4 regions of the Planococcus sp. 1R117A genome follow, and region 1 is predicted to be linked to each of the others. Evidence: riboswitches for the same ligand, from Rfam matches in the RefSeq annotation. Region 1 holds a riboswitch; each other region holds the start of a gene.
The links. Region 1 has a riboswitch for S-adenosylmethionine ahead of mtnK (S-methyl-5-thioribose kinase). Riboswitches for the same ligand answer to the same signal wherever they lie in the genome.
Positions count from the first base shown of each region.

Region 2: another riboswitch for S-adenosylmethionine. It lies ahead of ACSFXN_RS15265 (MetQ/NlpA family ABC transporter substrate-binding protein); the one in region 1 lies ahead of mtnK (S-methyl-5-thioribose kinase).
Region 3: another riboswitch for S-adenosylmethionine. It lies ahead of metK (methionine adenosyltransferase); the one in region 1 lies ahead of mtnK (S-methyl-5-thioribose kinase).
Region 4: another riboswitch for S-adenosylmethionine. It lies ahead of ACSFXN_RS02225 (O-acetylhomoserine aminocarboxypropyltransferase/cysteine synthase family protein); the one in region 1 lies ahead of mtnK (S-methyl-5-thioribose kinase).

Region 1 is NZ_JBPRLO010000001.1:1,015,129-1,019,343, reverse strand. Features, by position in the region: gene mtnW (2,3-diketo-5-methylthiopentyl-1-phosphate enolase) at 1-1,072, opposite strand, end outside; SAM riboswitch class I at 1,146-1,255, opposite strand; SAM riboswitch class I at 1,438-1,592, shown strand; gene mtnK (S-methyl-5-thioribose kinase) at 1,666-2,856, shown strand; gene mtnA (S-methyl-5-thioribose-1-phosphate isomerase) at 2,853-3,911, shown strand; gene ACSFXN_RS04780 (sugar ABC transporter substrate-binding protein) at 3,911-4,215, shown strand, end outside.
Region 2 is NZ_JBPRLO010000005.1:110,638-114,852, reverse strand. Features, by position in the region: gene ACSFXN_RS15270 (metallophosphoesterase) at 1-725, shown strand, start outside; gene ACSFXN_RS15265 (MetQ/NlpA family ABC transporter substrate-binding protein) at 841-1,674, opposite strand; SAM riboswitch class I at 1,834-1,952, opposite strand; gene ACSFXN_RS15260 (alpha/beta hydrolase) at 2,130-3,032, opposite strand; gene ACSFXN_RS15255 (hypothetical protein) at 3,347-4,215, opposite strand, start outside.
Region 3 is NZ_JBPRLO010000002.1:848,525-852,739, reverse strand. Features, by position in the region: gene ACSFXN_RS09620 (alpha/beta hydrolase family protein) at 1-120, shown strand, start outside; gene pckA (phosphoenolpyruvate carboxykinase (ATP)) at 294-1,883, opposite strand; SAM riboswitch class I at 2,120-2,232, shown strand; gene metK (methionine adenosyltransferase) at 2,430-3,641, shown strand; gene ACSFXN_RS09605 (gamma carbonic anhydrase) at 3,694-4,215, opposite strand, start outside.
Region 4 is NZ_JBPRLO010000001.1:501,631-505,845, forward strand. Features, by position in the region: gene metX (homoserine O-acetyltransferase MetX) at 1-921, opposite strand, end outside; gene ACSFXN_RS02225 (O-acetylhomoserine aminocarboxypropyltransferase/cysteine synthase family protein) at 934-2,223, opposite strand; SAM riboswitch class I at 2,327-2,442, opposite strand; gene ACSFXN_RS02230 (glycerol-3-phosphate acyltransferase) at 2,574-3,215, shown strand; gene pepT (peptidase T) at 3,456-4,215, shown strand, end outside.

The DNA.
Region 1 (4,215 bases):
CGCCTCCTGCATTGATGATGCTGTCAATTCCGAAATCGTTGATCAATAACGGAACAAGTCCGGGATGGATGCCTGCAGAAGGCACTGGGAAGCTTTGCTTCAACGGACTGTCCTTCACCAATTCCTCGCCAAGTGCCAGTGCCTGCGCTTTTTCAAGAGCAACACTGCCGTAAGGGGAGGGGAACAAAGAAAAGTCGGCGCCTGCGTAGCGGACCAGTTTTCCGAGTGCCAGAGAAGTGGCCAGTCCATAAAAGTTGGAAGAAGTGAAAGCGCCGCTGAATGCTGGATGCGCCATGAGCGGCAGCCGGATATCCGGATCTTCTGCCAGTTCCTGCAGCACATCCAGACCATAAGCATGGACATTGAACAGCAAGGCATCCGCCCCAAGTTCGCGTGCTTTTTTTGCCTTGTCACGCAAGTTCGAAGTGCGCCCCGACAAGTTCACCGCATAAAGCGTCCGGTGCCCGGTTTCTTCAAAGACCTGTTGCAGCACGTTTTTCCCTGTGGTGATCCGCTTCTCAAAAGGCGTCAGTGGATTATCAAAAAGGATCTCATCATCTTTTACCAAATCCACTCCGCCGAGCGCCTGCTGGCGAAGCTGCGACGTCAGGAAATCCAAGTCGCGGCCGATGACGCCTTTGAAGATGCTCATGACAAGCGGCCGGCCGGTAACGCTAAGCAATTCCCGAATTCCGTCGATGCCGAACCGCGGTCCCGGAAAATGGGAGAGCAGCTCTTCGTCAAACTCCAAATCGAGCAGCTTAACTTCACCATCCAGCGACAATTTGCCGAAAACAGTGGTTAAAATTGCTGGGAAATCCGCTGAGAAGTTGGCACTTGGATACGAAATCTTCACCACAGCCTTGATTTCATCCGGCTTTAACGGATGCGGGGAATCTTCAAATTCCGTTACTGAAACGACATTTCCTTTATGGTGTTTTAATTGCTGCTGTTCCAATAATGGCAGGTCGGTCCACGATCCGATCGTCAGGCCCAGGGCGATTCCTTCTGCCTTTTCCCCGAATGAACCCGCTTTGCCATACAGCTGGTAAGTCGCTGTTAAACTGCTCATTGCATTCACACTCCTGTTAAAAATCAAAATAAAAAACCTCTTCAAACAAGAAGAGGTTAATAGGCTTAACAACTTCTTATTTCTCAGCCGCATAAATCGGCTGCAAGAATTAGCACCGTGTCCATTAATGGACCGGTTGCCGGGTATCATAGGGCTCGTCCCTCCACCTGCTCTGAATAAGAATGCGTATTCAATTTGGGTTAAATAATTTGGGTTAAATAAAGAAATTAGTTTTGATTATTTCATGCTTAAAGCTTTCTGTCAATGAATATTCGCAAAATTATTTGTAGTTAAAAAAGTTATTGACAGTCAATTCTGAACCGTGATAGGATTCTTCTCAACAGCATATAGTTACTCAAATAGTACTCTTATCAAGAGCAGGCAGAGGGAAATTGGCCCTATGACGCCCAGCAACCGACCGTAATACCTTCGTGAGAAGGGGCGCTTTTGCGCCGGAATGCAAATTCCGCAAGGCACGGTGCTAATTCCATCAGAAATGACCATTTCTGAAAGATAAGAGGCATGGAATCTATCATTCTAGGCCTCTTTCTTGCGGAAAGAGGCTTTTTATATTGACCCGGAAAGGTAGATGAATGATGACAATAGCATCCGAACAATACGAAGCATTAACCGAAGAAAAAGCCATTGCACTGGCTCAGAGCCTATACCCATTCCCTGAAGGAGCGGAACTTGTGTGCCGCGAAATCGGCGATGGGAACTTGAATTATGTATTCCAGATCAAAGATCCTAAAAGCGGAAAAGGGTTGATCATCAAACAGGCATTGCCGTATGCGAAAGTTGTCGGGGAAAGCTGGCCGCTGACTTTGAAACGCGCAACGATTGAAGCGAACGCTCTTCAAAAGCACGGCGAATTTGCACCGGGGCTGGTCCCGGCCGTTTATGCCATGGATGAGGAACTGGCGATTACCGTAATGGAAGACTTGTCTCATCTGACGATTGCACGCGAAGGGTTGATCCAGGGGGCAGCCTATCCGAAACTATCGGAACACATCGGCGAGTATTTGGCGCGCACGCTGTTCCATACATCCGATTTTGCGCTGCACCCGTTTGAGAAAAAGCGCTTGGCGGCCGAATACTCCAACCCGGAACTGTGCAAAATAACAGAAGACCTTATTTTCACCGACCCGTTTTTCAATAACGACACCAATGATTACGAACCGGAGCTTCAAGCCACGGTCGAAGCTATCTGGAACAACGGTCCATTGAAACTTGAAGCGGCAAAGCTGAAGTTCAGTTTTTTGACGGAAGCGGAAGCGCTATTGCATGGGGACCTTCATACCGGCAGTATTTTTGCCAGTGAATCGGAAACGAAAGTCATCGACCCGGAATTTGCTTTTTACGGTCCGATTGGCTTTGACGTCGGCTTGTTTCTGGCAAACTTGATCGTTCAGTCAATCACCCGGAGCGGCGAAGAACGCCAAGTGATTGTGAACCATATCGAACGTACATGGGAAGTTTTCTCAACCCGCTTTTCAGAACTTTGGGACCGGGAAGGCATTGAAGCATACAAAAAAACAGCAGGCTATAAAGAGTTCATATTGGAAAAGATATTCCGCGACACGCTTGGCTTTGCCGGCTGTGAATTAATTCGACGCACAATCGGACTGGCACATGTTAAAGATCTGGACAGCATTGAAGATAAGAATTTGCGCATTCGTTTAAAGAAACAAGCTTTGCAAACCGGCGAAGCGCTGATTTTAAAACGTTCCGGGTTAACAACAATCAGTGCGGTATCTGGTCTGCTTGAGGAGCTGAAGCAATGACAATTCCATTATCAATTGCCTGGACAGACGGGCAGTTGGTCATCTTAGATCAACAGAAACTGCCGCATGAAATTGACTATTTGACACTCGAGACGATTGAAGATGTCTATGAAGCCATCTTTACGCTGAAAGTTCGCGGCGCGCCGGCCATCGGCATCGCCGCCGCTTATGGCTTAGCACTGGCAGCCCAGCGGCACGATGCTGAAACAGTGGAAGCATTCCTGCATTATGTGCGTAAAGATGCGCTTTATCTAGGAGAGTCGCGTCCGACGGCCGTCAACTTAATGTGGGCGCTCGATAGATTGCTTGAAGCCGTTCAAAAAGCTGAATCTGCAGAAAATGGAAAAGCGCTGCTTATCGCAGAAGCGGTGCGCATCCACCAGGAAGATGAAGCTTCCTGCCGGCAGATCGGCGAATACGCCTTGTCGCTTTTGGAAGGGCATAAACGGGTGATGACCATCTGCAATGCCGGATCGATTGCCACTGCGAAATATGGAACAGCCTTGGCGCCATTTCACCTTGGAAGCGAACGCGGCCGGAAATTTGAAGTGTTTGCATGTGAGACCCGCCCGGTATTCCAAGGTTCACGGCTGACCGTCTGGGAGCTTCAGCAGTCAGGAGTGGACGTCACGCTTATCACCGACAGCATGGCGGCCCACACCATTGGGGCGAAAGACATCGAAGCCATTATCGTGGGCGCGGACCGCATCGCGGCAAACGGCGATACCGCCAATAAAATCGGAACACTCAACTTGGCGATTCTCGCTGATGCTTATGGGATTCCATTTTATGTAGCGGCGCCCGCATCAACGTTTGACGTCACCATTGACAGCGGTGCAGAAATACCAATTGAAGAACGGAAAGCGGAAGAAATCACTCATATTGGCAGCCGGCCGGTAGCGCCTCTGGGCACGAAAGTCTTTAATCCTGCTTTTGATGTGACTCCATCCCGCTTTATTACTGCAATCATCACAGAAAAAGGAATCATCAGACCTGATTACTACCAAAATATTCCCGGAGTTCTTAACCTCTATGCAGAAAAAGGAGAAAAATAATGAAAAAACAATCGCTCTTATTATTAACCATTTTATTGATCATCAGTGCATTTCTGGCTGCCTGCCAGCCAAAAGGCGAAGGCAGTGAAGAAAAGACGCCGGACGCTGCGAAAGCAGAAGCCTCGGATAATCCGTTGGCCGGCAAAAAAGTCGCGCTCATCATGCAGCAAAACTTAGGGACGTTTTCTGCGCAGTATATCGAAGGCGTGGAAGAACAAGTCGGGAAATTCGGCGGCAACGTAACGGTCTTTACATCGGACGGCGACTTGGCAAAAATGGCATCCAACTTGGACGCAGCCATCAA
Region 2 (4,215 bases), on a different contig from region 1:
AACAATGGGTAAAAAACCACTCCCCCGACGTATTCATCGTGAGCGGAGATATAGCTGCCGGCCCTGAAAAAGGTTTGGCTCTTTTAAATCGGCTGCAAGACGGTTTTCCAGAAACCAAGCTATTATTCGTCCATGGCAACCACGATGTCTATGCGGAAGATTCCGCCGCTGCCTATTCCAAACTTCTCGAGTTCCGCGGAAATCTTGGCAACGGCCCTGTCCAATTGAACGAAGACTGGGTCGTAATCGACGATGGCGGCTGGTATGATTACACATTCGGCGTTGCGGGATTTACTGAACAGCAATTTGCCAAAGGCACATTCGGCAGCTTTACGTGGCCGGATAAAACGTATGCCCACTGGCCAGTAACCGACTCTGCCTTGACGGAGCAGTATACCGCAAAACTGGAGAACTGGCTCAAAGAATATCGCGGCAAAAACATCATCCTGGTCACTCATGTTGTACCGTTCGCTCATTTTCTGCAAGTGAAGGAAGATCCGAGCTGGGATTTCTTCAATGCCATGATGGGAAGTTCCCGCTTTGGCGAACTGGCGATGGAATACCAGGTCAAAAAGCTTATTTTTGGCCATACCCATACACGCTATCATGAACATTATAAAAACATTGAAGTAATCTGCAATCCGCTCGGCTATTACCCGCATGAATGGAACCTGCAGTCAGCTGAAGAAGAAATCGCATCAACGATTAAAATGATTGAAATTTAAAGAATTGTGCTATCCGCCTACTCCCTTTTTCGGACCTGCGAATACTGGCCAATACCGTTAAACAAAAAAAGCCGCCTTCGATGGATTCCATCGAAGGCGGCTTTCTCATTAAGTTTTACCAAGAAGGAATAAGCGATCCCGCAAACTCTTTTTCAATGAATTGTTTTACTTCATCGCTATGGTACAGTTCAAGGAATTGCTTGATCGCTTCATCGTCTTTGTTTTCAGTGCGTGATGCAACAAGATTGACGAAAGGCGAGTCGCTTGGTTCGATGAAAATCGAATCTTCTGCTGGCACAAAGCCCGCTTCAAGCGCGAAATTGGTATTGATGGCTGCTGCATCCAGCTCGTTCAATTGGCGTGGAATTTGAGCAGAGTCCAGTTCGATAAACTCGTAGTTGTTTTTATTTTCAGCGATATCCATTACCGTCGCCTGCAAGCCAACGCCTTCCTTCACTTTAAGAAGGCCCGCTTTTTCGAACAAAGCTAGAGCCCGTCCACTATTGGTCGGATCACTCGGCAAACCGATTTTTGCTCCTTCCGGCAGTTCGCTGACATCTTTGTAGTCTAATGAATAAATGCCCATCGGAAACGTTACCGTATCACCGACGCGGACCAAATCCAAGTCCCGGCTTTTTTTCATTTCTTCAAAAAACGGTTCCGTCTGGAATGAGTTCAAGTCAATTTCCTCTTCTGCTAACGCAACATTCGGCATTACGTAGTCAGAGAACACTTTCGTTTCAATAGTGAAGTCCAGTCCTTGCTCTTCTGCAAGTTCCGCAACTTTTTCGACGAGCTCTTCATGCGGACCTCCGGTTACGCCGACCGTTAAAACACCATCACTGACAAGGCTTTCCGCTTCTTTAGTTGATGCCTCTTCACCACTTCCGCAAGCTCCTAAAACTGCTGCTGACAAAACCAGTACACTTCCTGCTATCCATTTCTTCATGTCATTTCCCCTTTTCCTGTTTCTTTTTCATTGCCAGTGTGGCCAGTAAAACCTTCAACTGCATGCAGCCGTTGTAATGACAACCCGCTTCCTTTTCTGTGAAAAATAAAAATGCCTCTCTTAAAAGAGAGGCATTCAAAAAAGTTTGAGTTTACACCTCTCTTATTTTCCAAAATACCAAGTATTTTGCAGGATGTAGCACCTTTTCATGGTCGTTCAAAACCTTGAATGGTTGCCGGGCTTCACAGGGCCAGTCCCTCCGCCGCTCTTCATAAGAGATTTACATATTTAATTTATATTTTCATACTATTTCAATATAACGCAAAAAGCAAGACCCATTTTGTTTATTGTGAATTTTAGCAATAAAGAACCAGATTGAAATACCACTTAGGTTTAGAATTTCCATTGATAAAGGAAAGCATTTTTTTTGTCTCTCTGCTTTCTTTAAATCAGTCTCACAAATGCTCCTTGAACCACTCAATTTGTGGTGGCAGAAAATCCGACAATCCTGGGTCTACATAGGCACTATAGTGGCCGCCGGGAAGAACCACTAATTTTTTAGGCTCATGTGCTTTTTGAAAAGCTTCTATGGTTAAATCCGCTGTCGCCAACATATCATTTTCTGCCACCAACATTAATAAAGGTGTCGGGGAAATACGCTCAATCGTGCTGCTCGGGCTATATTCCAAAAGAGCTTCCATTGTTTCAAGCGTAATTCTATTTTCCCAATTTGGTGCAATCGTGTTCCCTGTTTCAGTAAACCAGTCAAAAGCCTCTGGAATCGGCAAAGCACTTACTTCACCCTCTGGTGCAACTACCGGCACATACTGGTGCTCCGCTCCCATATAACGGGCCAGACGGTAAGCACTTAGATTTTGGACGAATCCATGGAATATGTCATTTCTCATTAACCGTTGAGCACTCTTCCATCCGTTTACCACGGGAGCTTGGGCTACGACAACTTTCACCCGTGGATCTATTGCTGCCAAATGCAATACATGAGCTCCACTGTAGCCAGCTCCCCATATGCCAATTCGATTTTCATCTACTTGATCATGAGTTGAAATCCAGCTGATTGCATTTCTATAATCTTTATGCTGCTCTGCAGGAATCACATGCTGCCTTGGCTCCCCTTCACTTTCCCCGATAAATCGGTAATCAAAAACCAATACGGCAAAACCTGCCTCTGCAAATTTTTCCGCAAAGTTCTTCAAATGCATCTCTTTCACCGCATTAAATCCATGCGCCATGACAATCGCCGGTTTTTTGCTAAGCTCTCCTCCTTCCGGAACGTACAACCAGCCCTTACAATTTAACCCTTCGCTTACGAACGTAACATCATTCTTGATAACCTTCATTTCATCCCTCCTTTGGAATTTATTATTTCGAAAATATAGCAAAAACTTCCTCTTTCTAAATGTATCAGAAAAATCAGATAATTAATATAAAGGATTGATTATTGTACGGGTCAATTGAAGGAGAATTCTTTTTAAAGAATCTGTTTAGTATTTTTCATTACCAAACCTAGCGGAGCTGCCAGAATTCAGCCTGTCTTATATTCTTCTAAAACATTAAGTTTTGATCCATACCCCATCATGCCCAATCATTCTGCAACAAAGGAAAGCGCAAAAAAGGACCAAGAGTTTCCTCTAAGTCCCTGAAGGTTTTCCCATTATTTGTTCTTGTATTCCGTCACAATCGTGCCAATAAGAATTCCCATTACTCGGCCTTTGAACGCATCCGGTACGGATTCACCGGTTGGGTTTTTGTAATACAAAAGATTGGCTTCTTCGTTATATGTAAAGCCAAGATTCATTAAGTTCGTTTTTAACGGCTCCGGCAATTGGTCGCTGCCTGTCACTTCTTTAAAGTAAGGTGTCGTATAGATCGAAACATCGACATCATCCAAGCTGGATTCGAGAACGAATAGATCTGTATCACTTTTCACAATCCATTGGCCTTTAGAGCTGACTGCTAATTGCATATGTTCCAAAGTGGAAATGCCCTCCAGATTAACCCCAAAAATCTGATTGATCAGCACACGGCTCTCTGCGCCAGTGAGTGCGTAATCGTGATCTTTCAGATAGCGGTCCATCACTTCATTCTTCGCCATTTCCATAATCCGTGCATCTTGCTTAGTCGATGCCGGTTCTTCGTTCAAGGAAACACGCAAGCTTTCCATCACATCTGTAGGATAGCTGGCCAATTTGCTGCCATAATCCATCTTCGAAACGTAGTTCAGATCGATATCAAAGATTTCTTTTACCGCCAGCCGAACTTCATTGCCTTTGACCTTTTTGCCAAATGAAGCTAAGTAACGGTCCATGACGTTCACTTTCGGCATCGTTTGAATCACAGCATCTACTTGGGTTGACTTAGCATTTGCTCCTAAACTAACCCGGACCGCTTTCATTACCTTTTTCGAATACTTCGTATCCTGTTCAATATGCTGCGCTTCGTAGGCTTGAGTATTCGAGTATGCTGGTGCTTCTGCAGCAAAGACGCTTCCTACTCCGCCAGTTAAAGCAACACTTGTGATCG
Region 3 (4,215 bases), on a different contig from region 1:
CTGAACGGCCAACAGCACGAAACTTGGTATTTCCCGGAGTATACCCATTTCTTTCCGCCAGCAGCCAATCGCAAAACCGTAAAAGCGTTGACGGAATGGATGAGAAGGCACGAAAGGTAATGGCCGAAAGTTCGGCCATTACCTTTGCGAAGAAGCTAGTGCAGCGATACAAGTACAATGCAGAGACAGGAGTAAGAGATTTCACTGAATATCGTTTTATATGTAGATAAATAAAATTTGTGAACTTTCAATGAAAAAAGCTATCCATAAAGGATAGCTTTTTAGCTTGCTTATTAGATTTTTGCCGGTCCGCCTTGAACGCTGATGTCAGCTGAAACGGTGCCGAATTTTTTGAAGTTTTCTTGGAATTCCTGAGAAAGTTCTTTTGCTTTCTTGTCGTAAGCTTCTTTGTCTGCCCATGCATTGCGCGGATTCAAGATTTCAGAAGGCACGCCAGTTATTTGTTTTGGAATTTGCAGGCCAAAGATTTCTTCTTTATCAGTTTCGATATCATGAAGTTCGCCTTTGATTGCAGCACGCACCATTGTGCGTGTGTATGACAATTTCATACGGCTGCCGACTCCGTACTCGCCGCCAGTCCAGCCCGTATTTACAAGGAATACATCAACGCCATGCTCGTCGATTTTTTGTCCAAGCATTTCAGCGTACACAGTCGCATGCAAAGGAAGGAAAGGTGATCCGAAGCAAGTTGAGAATGTCGCTTCAGGAGAAGTAACCCCGCGCTCTGTTCCAGCCAGTTTAGATGTGTAGCCGCTTAAGAAATGATACATTGCTTGTTCTTTCGTCAATTTGCTGATTGGAGGCAACACGCCGAAAGCATCAGCTGTCAAAAATACGATTGTTTTTGGGTGCCCTGCTACCGAAGGATCCACAATATTATCAATTGCCTGGATCGGGTAAGCGGCACGTGTATTTTCAGTCAATGATCCATCGTGATAATCCGGGATGCGTGTATCTTCGTCAACGACAACGTTTTCAAGAACAGCACCGAAACGGATGGCGTCATAGATTTGAGGTTCGTGCTCACGTGTAAGATTGATGGTTTTCGCATAGCAGCCGCCTTCAATATTGAAGACGCCATTATCCGACCAGCCGTGCTCGTCATCGCCGATCAATTTACGGTCTTCATCAGCAGATAAAGTTGTTTTTCCTGTTCCGGATAAACCGAAGAATAATGCTACGTCGCCCTCTTGGCCTACGTTAGCTGAACAGTGCATCGGAAGAATGCCTTTTTCAGGCAAGATGTGGTTCATGATGGAGAAGATGGATTTTTTCATTTCGCCGGCGTATTCAGTGCCGCCGATCAGAATGATTTTTTTCTCCATAGAAACGATGATAAACGTTTCAGAATCAGTGCCGTCCACTGCAGGATCCGCTTGGAATGTCGGGGCGTAGACAACGGTGAATTCCGCTTCATGCGCCGCCAGTTCTTCTGCAGTCGGGCGGATGAACAATTGGTGGGCGAACAGATTATGCCAAGCGTACTCATTGATCGTCTGGATAGCCAAACGAGACTCTGGGTCTGCTCCTGCAAAGCCTTTGAAAACATATAATGCATCTTGTTGTTTCAAATGCTCGATTACTTTGTTATATAAGTTTTCAAAAACCTCAGAAGAAATCGGACGGTTGACAGCGCCCCAATCAATTTTGTCTTTTGAAATGTCTTCTTCTACTATATACTTGTCTTTAGGCGAGCGGCCTGTATATTTGCCGGTTTCAGCTTTTACAGCGCCTTCTCGAGTCAATACGGCTTCCCCACGTGATGTTGCCGCTTCCACTAATTGCGGAACTGAAAGCTGGACGTGCACATTTTGGCCATTTAAAAGATCCTTTAAGTTGTTTGCGAAGTTCACTGGATTCATTTATATGTACCTTCCTTTTCGGTTATTCCCATGGTGATGGGGAGGATGTATATTCGAACATTAGTATAACACATTGAGCCCATTAGTCTATACTAATAACTGATTGTAATGAAAAAAATACATTTTATGATCTTGAATCACCTATTATAACCAATTAATGATTTAATGTGGAAAGATTGATTGAAAAACGTTGACATAACATTATACTTTCCGTATGATGAAAAATTGAACGGATACTCTTATTCCGAGCTGGTGGAGGGGACAGGCCCTATGAAACCCGGCAACCTGCTGCAAATTGCAGAGAAGGTGCCAAACCTGAAGCAAGGAACTCAACCTTGGACGATAAGAGTGAAAGGTGCTTATGATGATTTCTCCTTTCCACATGCAAATGATGGATGGGATTTTTTTATGAAATTGCCCTTAATCCTCGTGTACAAAGGCCACAACGGCTTGAAGTTCAATCCTCACGGAACGGACTTGACATGGGAAACGAGTACCGTATCAATTTCGAGAGCAATCTCGCAGGATATAAGGAGGAAACACATTTTGAAAAACCGTCGATTATTCACATCAGAATCAGTAACAGAAGGACATCCGGATAAAATCTGTGACCAGATTTCAGATGCAATCCTGGATGCCATTTTAGCAGAAGATCCCAATGCACGTGTTGCATGCGAAACCACTGTAACTACAGGGTTAGTGCTTGTTGCAGGGGAAATTACGACTTCCACTTACGTTGATATCCCGAAAGTTGTACGTGAAACAGTACGGGAAATCGGTTATACACGTGCTAAATATGGCTTTGACTCAGAAACAAGTGCAGTTCTGACATCTATCGATGAGCAATCACCGGACATCGCTGCTGGAGTAAACGTAGCGCTTGAATCGCGTGAAGGCCAAATGACTGATAAAGAATTAGACGATATCGGAGCAGGAGACCAAGGTCTGATGTTCGGATTCGCGTGCAACGAAACGGAAGAATTAATGCCTCTACCAATCTCTCTAGCCCATAAATTGGCACGCCGATTGGCTCAAGTGCGCAAAGAAGAAATACTTCCATACTTGCGTCCCGATGGCAAAACACAAGTTACCATCGAATACGATGAAAACAATAAACCGCTTCGCGTGGACACCATCGTTATTTCCACACAGCATCACCCGGAAGTGACACTTGAACAAATACAGCGCAACATCAAAGAATATGTCATCAATGAAGTTGTCCCTCAACATTTGATGGATGATGAAACAAAATACTTCATTAACCCGACTGGCCGTTTTGTAATCGGTGGTCCACAAGGAGATGCGGGCCTTACAGGGCGCAAAATTATTGTTGATACTTACGGCGGCTTTGCACGCCATGGCGGCGGCGCATTCTCAGGAAAAGACGCGACGAAAGTGGACCGTTCAGCGGCTTATGCAGCTCGTTATGTAGCGAAAAACATCGTAGCGGCAGGCTTGGCAGATCGTTGCGAAGTGCAATTGGCTTACGCAATCGGCGTAGCTCATCCAGTATCAATCGCTTTTGATACATTTGGAACAGGCAAAGTCGACGAAGAAATTTTGGACGATCTAGTCCGTGCAAACTTCGATTTGCGCCCGGCTGGAATCATCAAAATGCTTGACCTTCGACGCCCGATCTACAAACAGACAGCAGCATATGGACATTTTGGACGCACCGATATCGACCTTCCATGGGAACGTACAGATAAAGTGGAAGTTCTTAGAGAACAATCAGGCATCTTTAATGGACAAGCTTAAAAAACAACAAAAAAGACGATCAGGCAAAAATGCCTGATCGTCTTTTTTGTTGTTATTTTTCTTGCTCGATATAATTTTTTTGCAATGATTTATAGTAAGCACCTTTTTCCGCATACTCCCGGACGATGCGTTCCATATCTTGCTTATCATCATCCCGGAGTTCACGGACCACTTTCGCTGGACGCCCAAGCGCCAGCATTCCGGGCGGAATAACTTTGCCGGGCGGAACGAGGCTTCCAGCTCCGATGAATGCGCCTTCTCCAACTTCAGCGCCGTCTAATATGATGGATCCCATGCCAATCAGTGCGCCTTTTCGGATAATGCAGCTATGGAGTGTCACTTGATGGCCAATCGTAACATTGTCTTCAAGAATCAATGTTTTCCCTGGACTCTGGTGAAGCATGCATAAATCCTGGATATTGGTTTTGTTTCCGATGATAGTCGGAGAGACGTCACCGCGTATGACGGTATTGAACCAGACGGATGATTCAGCACCAATTGTCACATCACCGGTGATTGTTGTATGGTCCGCAATGAATACGGATGGATGAATGGATGGGTGCTTGCCGTTGAA
Region 4 (4,215 bases), 510 kb from region 1:
GAAATTCGTTTCAATGATTTCCCAGGATGCATTCGGCAAGCCTTGAAGCCAAGGAATCAATTGCTCGCTTGGGTACAGCAAATCTTTTGTAAATGACAAGGAAAAGATTTCTACTTCTATTCTTTCTTTAGATACATCATGGGTATTCATCGCTTTCAGTAAGGTCAAGTAGCTATTGGCATCAAAACGCCTGGCCAATTTTTTCCCTTGATAATCGAGATAGGACTCCACTTCAAAACGGCTGTCATTGGAACAGCGGCGGAACCGCTGATCGAATAGATTGCCGCTCCGGTAAGTGACCATGGCGGCCATGCGCGCCAATTCAAAGCCTTTCAGCTCGGAGGAATCCGTATAATTTCCATCTTTAAAGAGCGCATCATTTTCTATTGCCTGAATGCCAATCCAATTGAAAGCCACACCATAATCACTGTAAGCAGGGGTCACAGCAAGCGGAAGAATGGCATCAACAAAATCCGGGTACAAATGCCCCCATTCAAGTGCTTTCATCCCTCCCAGCGATCCTCCTAGGACCGCGGTCAAATGAGAGATACCCAATTCCTTTAACGCCGCATGCTCCGCCCGGACCATATCGCGGATTGTAAGATTTGGAAACGAAGCCCGGTATGGCTGACCCGTTTCCGGATTGAGGGACAATGGACCGGTTGATCCATTGCAGCCACCCAACACATTAAATGTAATGACTTGAAAAACGTTTGTATCCACGGCTTTCCCTGGTCCGATCAATCCTGACCACCAGCCCGGATTTTCAGCATTGCCGACTGCAAATTGATCGCCTGTTAAAGCATGGCAGACGAGAATCACAGGAGCATCTTTTTTGCCGCACCGTTCGTAGGCAAGTTCTACGTTATGCAAGACTTCCGTCGACTCCAGGGGAAGTGTTCCTATGGATACTGTCGTCATTTCCGTTCCCTCCTATACGTTCTCGAGTACCGCTGCCTGAATTGCTTGTTCAAGGTCGGCGATTAAGTCTTCTGGATTTTCCAACCCTATCGATAAACGGATCAATTCTTCCGTAACACCTGATGATTCCAGTTCTTCTTTCTTCAATTGCTGATGCGTTGTCGAAGCCGGGTGAATAATCAGCGATTTCGCATCTCCAACATTTGCCACATGAGACCATAACACAACGCTGTCAATCACTTTGCGCCCTGCTTCCCGTCCGCCTTTGACACCAAAATTGACAATTGAACCGTATCCGTCTTTTAAGTACTTTTGTGCCAATTGATGAGATGGGTGGTCTTCAAATCCAATGTAATTGACCCATTCGACTTGAGGATGAGCTTTTAAGTATTCCGCTACAATACGGGCATTGCTGTTGTGGCGTGGAATGCGCAAGTGCAAGGTTTCCAATCCCTGTAAAAAGGCATGGGCACTTTCGGCGCTGAGTGATGGACCGAAATCACGCAACAATTGAACGCGCAGTTTCGTCGCGAAAGACGCACCTTCCACATCGATGCCGTAGCGGATTCCATGGTAGCTTTCATCCGGTTGTGTATAGCTCGGGAACTTTGGATTATTCCAGTTGAATTTACCGCCATCTACAACAACCCCTCCGATAGTTGTTCCGTGTCCGCCAATCCATTTTGTTGCAGAATGGATAACGACGTCAGCACCAAACTCAATTGGATTGCTGCCATATGGCGATGCGAATGTGTTATCGATCAATAAAGGAATCTGATTTTCGTGGGCAATTGCGGCCACTGCTTCTACATCCAGAACATTCAAACTTGGATTTCCAATAATTTCTCCAAAAATCGCTTTTGTCTTATCAGTAATGGCTTCACGGAAGTTTTCAGGATTTGTACCGTCAACAAATTTGACGTTGATGCCATACCGCGGCAATGTGTTGGCGAAGAGACTGTATGTACCTCCGTATAAATTGGCGTCCGCAACAATTTCATCGCCCGCTTCTGCTACGTTCAAAACAGAAAATGCAATAGCTGCCATTCCTGAAGCCAAGGCTACAGCAGCTGTTCCGCCTTCAAGAAGCGCCACGCGCTGTTCGAAAACATCAACCGTCGGGTTCATAATGCGTGAATAAATATTTCCTGTTTCTTTTAAACCGAATAGATTTTGGGCGTGCTCCGTATTTTTAAACACATAAGAAGTCGTTTTATGGATGGCTACACCTCTTGCTCCAGTAACTGGATCCGGTTGTTGTCCTCCGTGCAATAAAAGCGTTTCTGGTTTAAAGTTTGTCATTTTGTTTTCCTCCTAAGGTTTTTTTGATGGAAACCATGGTTGAGGAGGAACAGAAAAAAGCCCCCTTCAATTAAGAAGAGGGCCGTGATATACGGATTGCCTCCTCTCATCTGCCAGATCCCGTCTTGCCGGATCTGTAGGACTTAGCACCTTTCCAAGCATTGCTTGTTGGTTGCCGGGCATCATAGGGCCTATTCCCTCCGCCTCTCTTGATAAGAGTATTCAGATTTAGTTTTCCATCATGTTGAGTAGTATAGAATAAAACAGAGAAATTTGTCAAGCGCATTTTTTCAAAAGATTTTGAAACCTATGACTTATTGAATACGTTTACTGTATAGAGGTGAACAATAATGATTCTATGGATTGCACTTGCACTCTTTTCAGGTTATTTTATCGGTTGTCTTCATGGTTCTGTTATTGCCCAGCTGCTGTCCGGCGTAAACGTCAAAAATAAAGGCGTCAAAAATTCAGGGGCTTCAAACGCAGCTATTGTTCTCGGCTGGAAATACGGGGCGCTTGTTGCTGTTCTTGATATTTTTAAAGGAGCAGCTGTTGTTATGGGATTCCGCTTTTTGCTAAGCGGCGCTTCTCTGCCGGATGAAATGGTTTGGATGCTGCTATTTCTCGCAGCGGCCGCTGTCGTTTTCGGCCATAACTTCCCGTTCTATATGAACTTTGATGGCGGAAAAGGAACAGCTTCAGTTATCGGCGCCATGCTGGCCCTTGATTGGAAGCTTGGCCTTGCCGGCGGTCTGCTGCTGGTGCTGGCAGCACTGGCTACCGGCTATTTAGTGGTCGGGGTTCTCGTATTATATGGCATGTTTTTTGCCATTGCCTTTTGGCCGGCCGAAGGCATATGGCCTTTAGTCACCGCCTTCGCTTTGTTTGCTATGGCAGTCTGGAAGCATCTCGAGAACATCACGCGCATTAAAAACGGAACAGAAAACAAAGTTTCTTCTGTTTTCCGGAAAAAACCTGCCGGCTCTGCTTAAGAAGCCGGCATAGGCAGCGGATCCGCTGTCTTTTTTATTGTCTAGAATCGTATTTTTTGTCTTGCTGGTCGTATTTTTATCTTTGCTGGTCGTATTTCGTCTGCTACTGTTCGTATTTTATCCGTTGCTGGTCGTATTTCATTTTTCCTCCGAGCCGAATGCGCAGCATTTGGGCGTATTGCCAAAATTCCCTATTTTCATGCTAAAATAAAGTGATTACATACTTAGGGGGAACTGTATATGTTTGAAAAGCTGATTGAGCGCCTTGTCCGCTATGCAAAAATTGATACACAATCGGATGCTGAGAGCACTGAAACACCTTCTACGCCGGGGCAATGGGATTTGTTGCATGAACTCGAAAACGAAATGAAGGAAATCGGTTTGGAAGATGTCAGCATGGACGAGTTCGGTTATTTGTTCGGCACCTTGCCTGCCAACACAGAAAAAGAAATTCCCGTTGTCGGCTTTCTGGCGCATGTCGACACCGCTACGGATTTCACAGGAAAAAACGTCAATCCGCAGCGCATCGACAATTACGATGGCAGCGACATTCAATTGAGTTCTTCCGTTACTATGGCAGTCGCCGACTTTCCTGACTTGAAGAATTATGTTGGCCATACTTTGATTACTACTGACGGCACCACTTTGCTTGGTGCCGACAATAAAGCGGGTGTTGCCGAAATTATGACCGCCATGGAATACTTGGTTCAACATCCTGAAATTAAGCATGGAAAAATCCGTGTAGCTTTTACACCAGACGAAGAAATTGGCCTCGGACCACATAAGTTTGATGTAGAGCGTTTCGCAGCTGACTTTGCTTATACAATGGACGGCGGGCCTCTTGGCGAACTGCAGTATGAAAGCTTTAACGCAGCTGCTGCCAAACTGACGGTCCAAGGGAAAAGCGTTCATCCCGGTTCAGCCAAAGATAAAATGATCAATGCCCAAACGGTCGCTATCCGCTTCCAGGAAGAAATGCCGAAAAATGAGGTACCTGAAT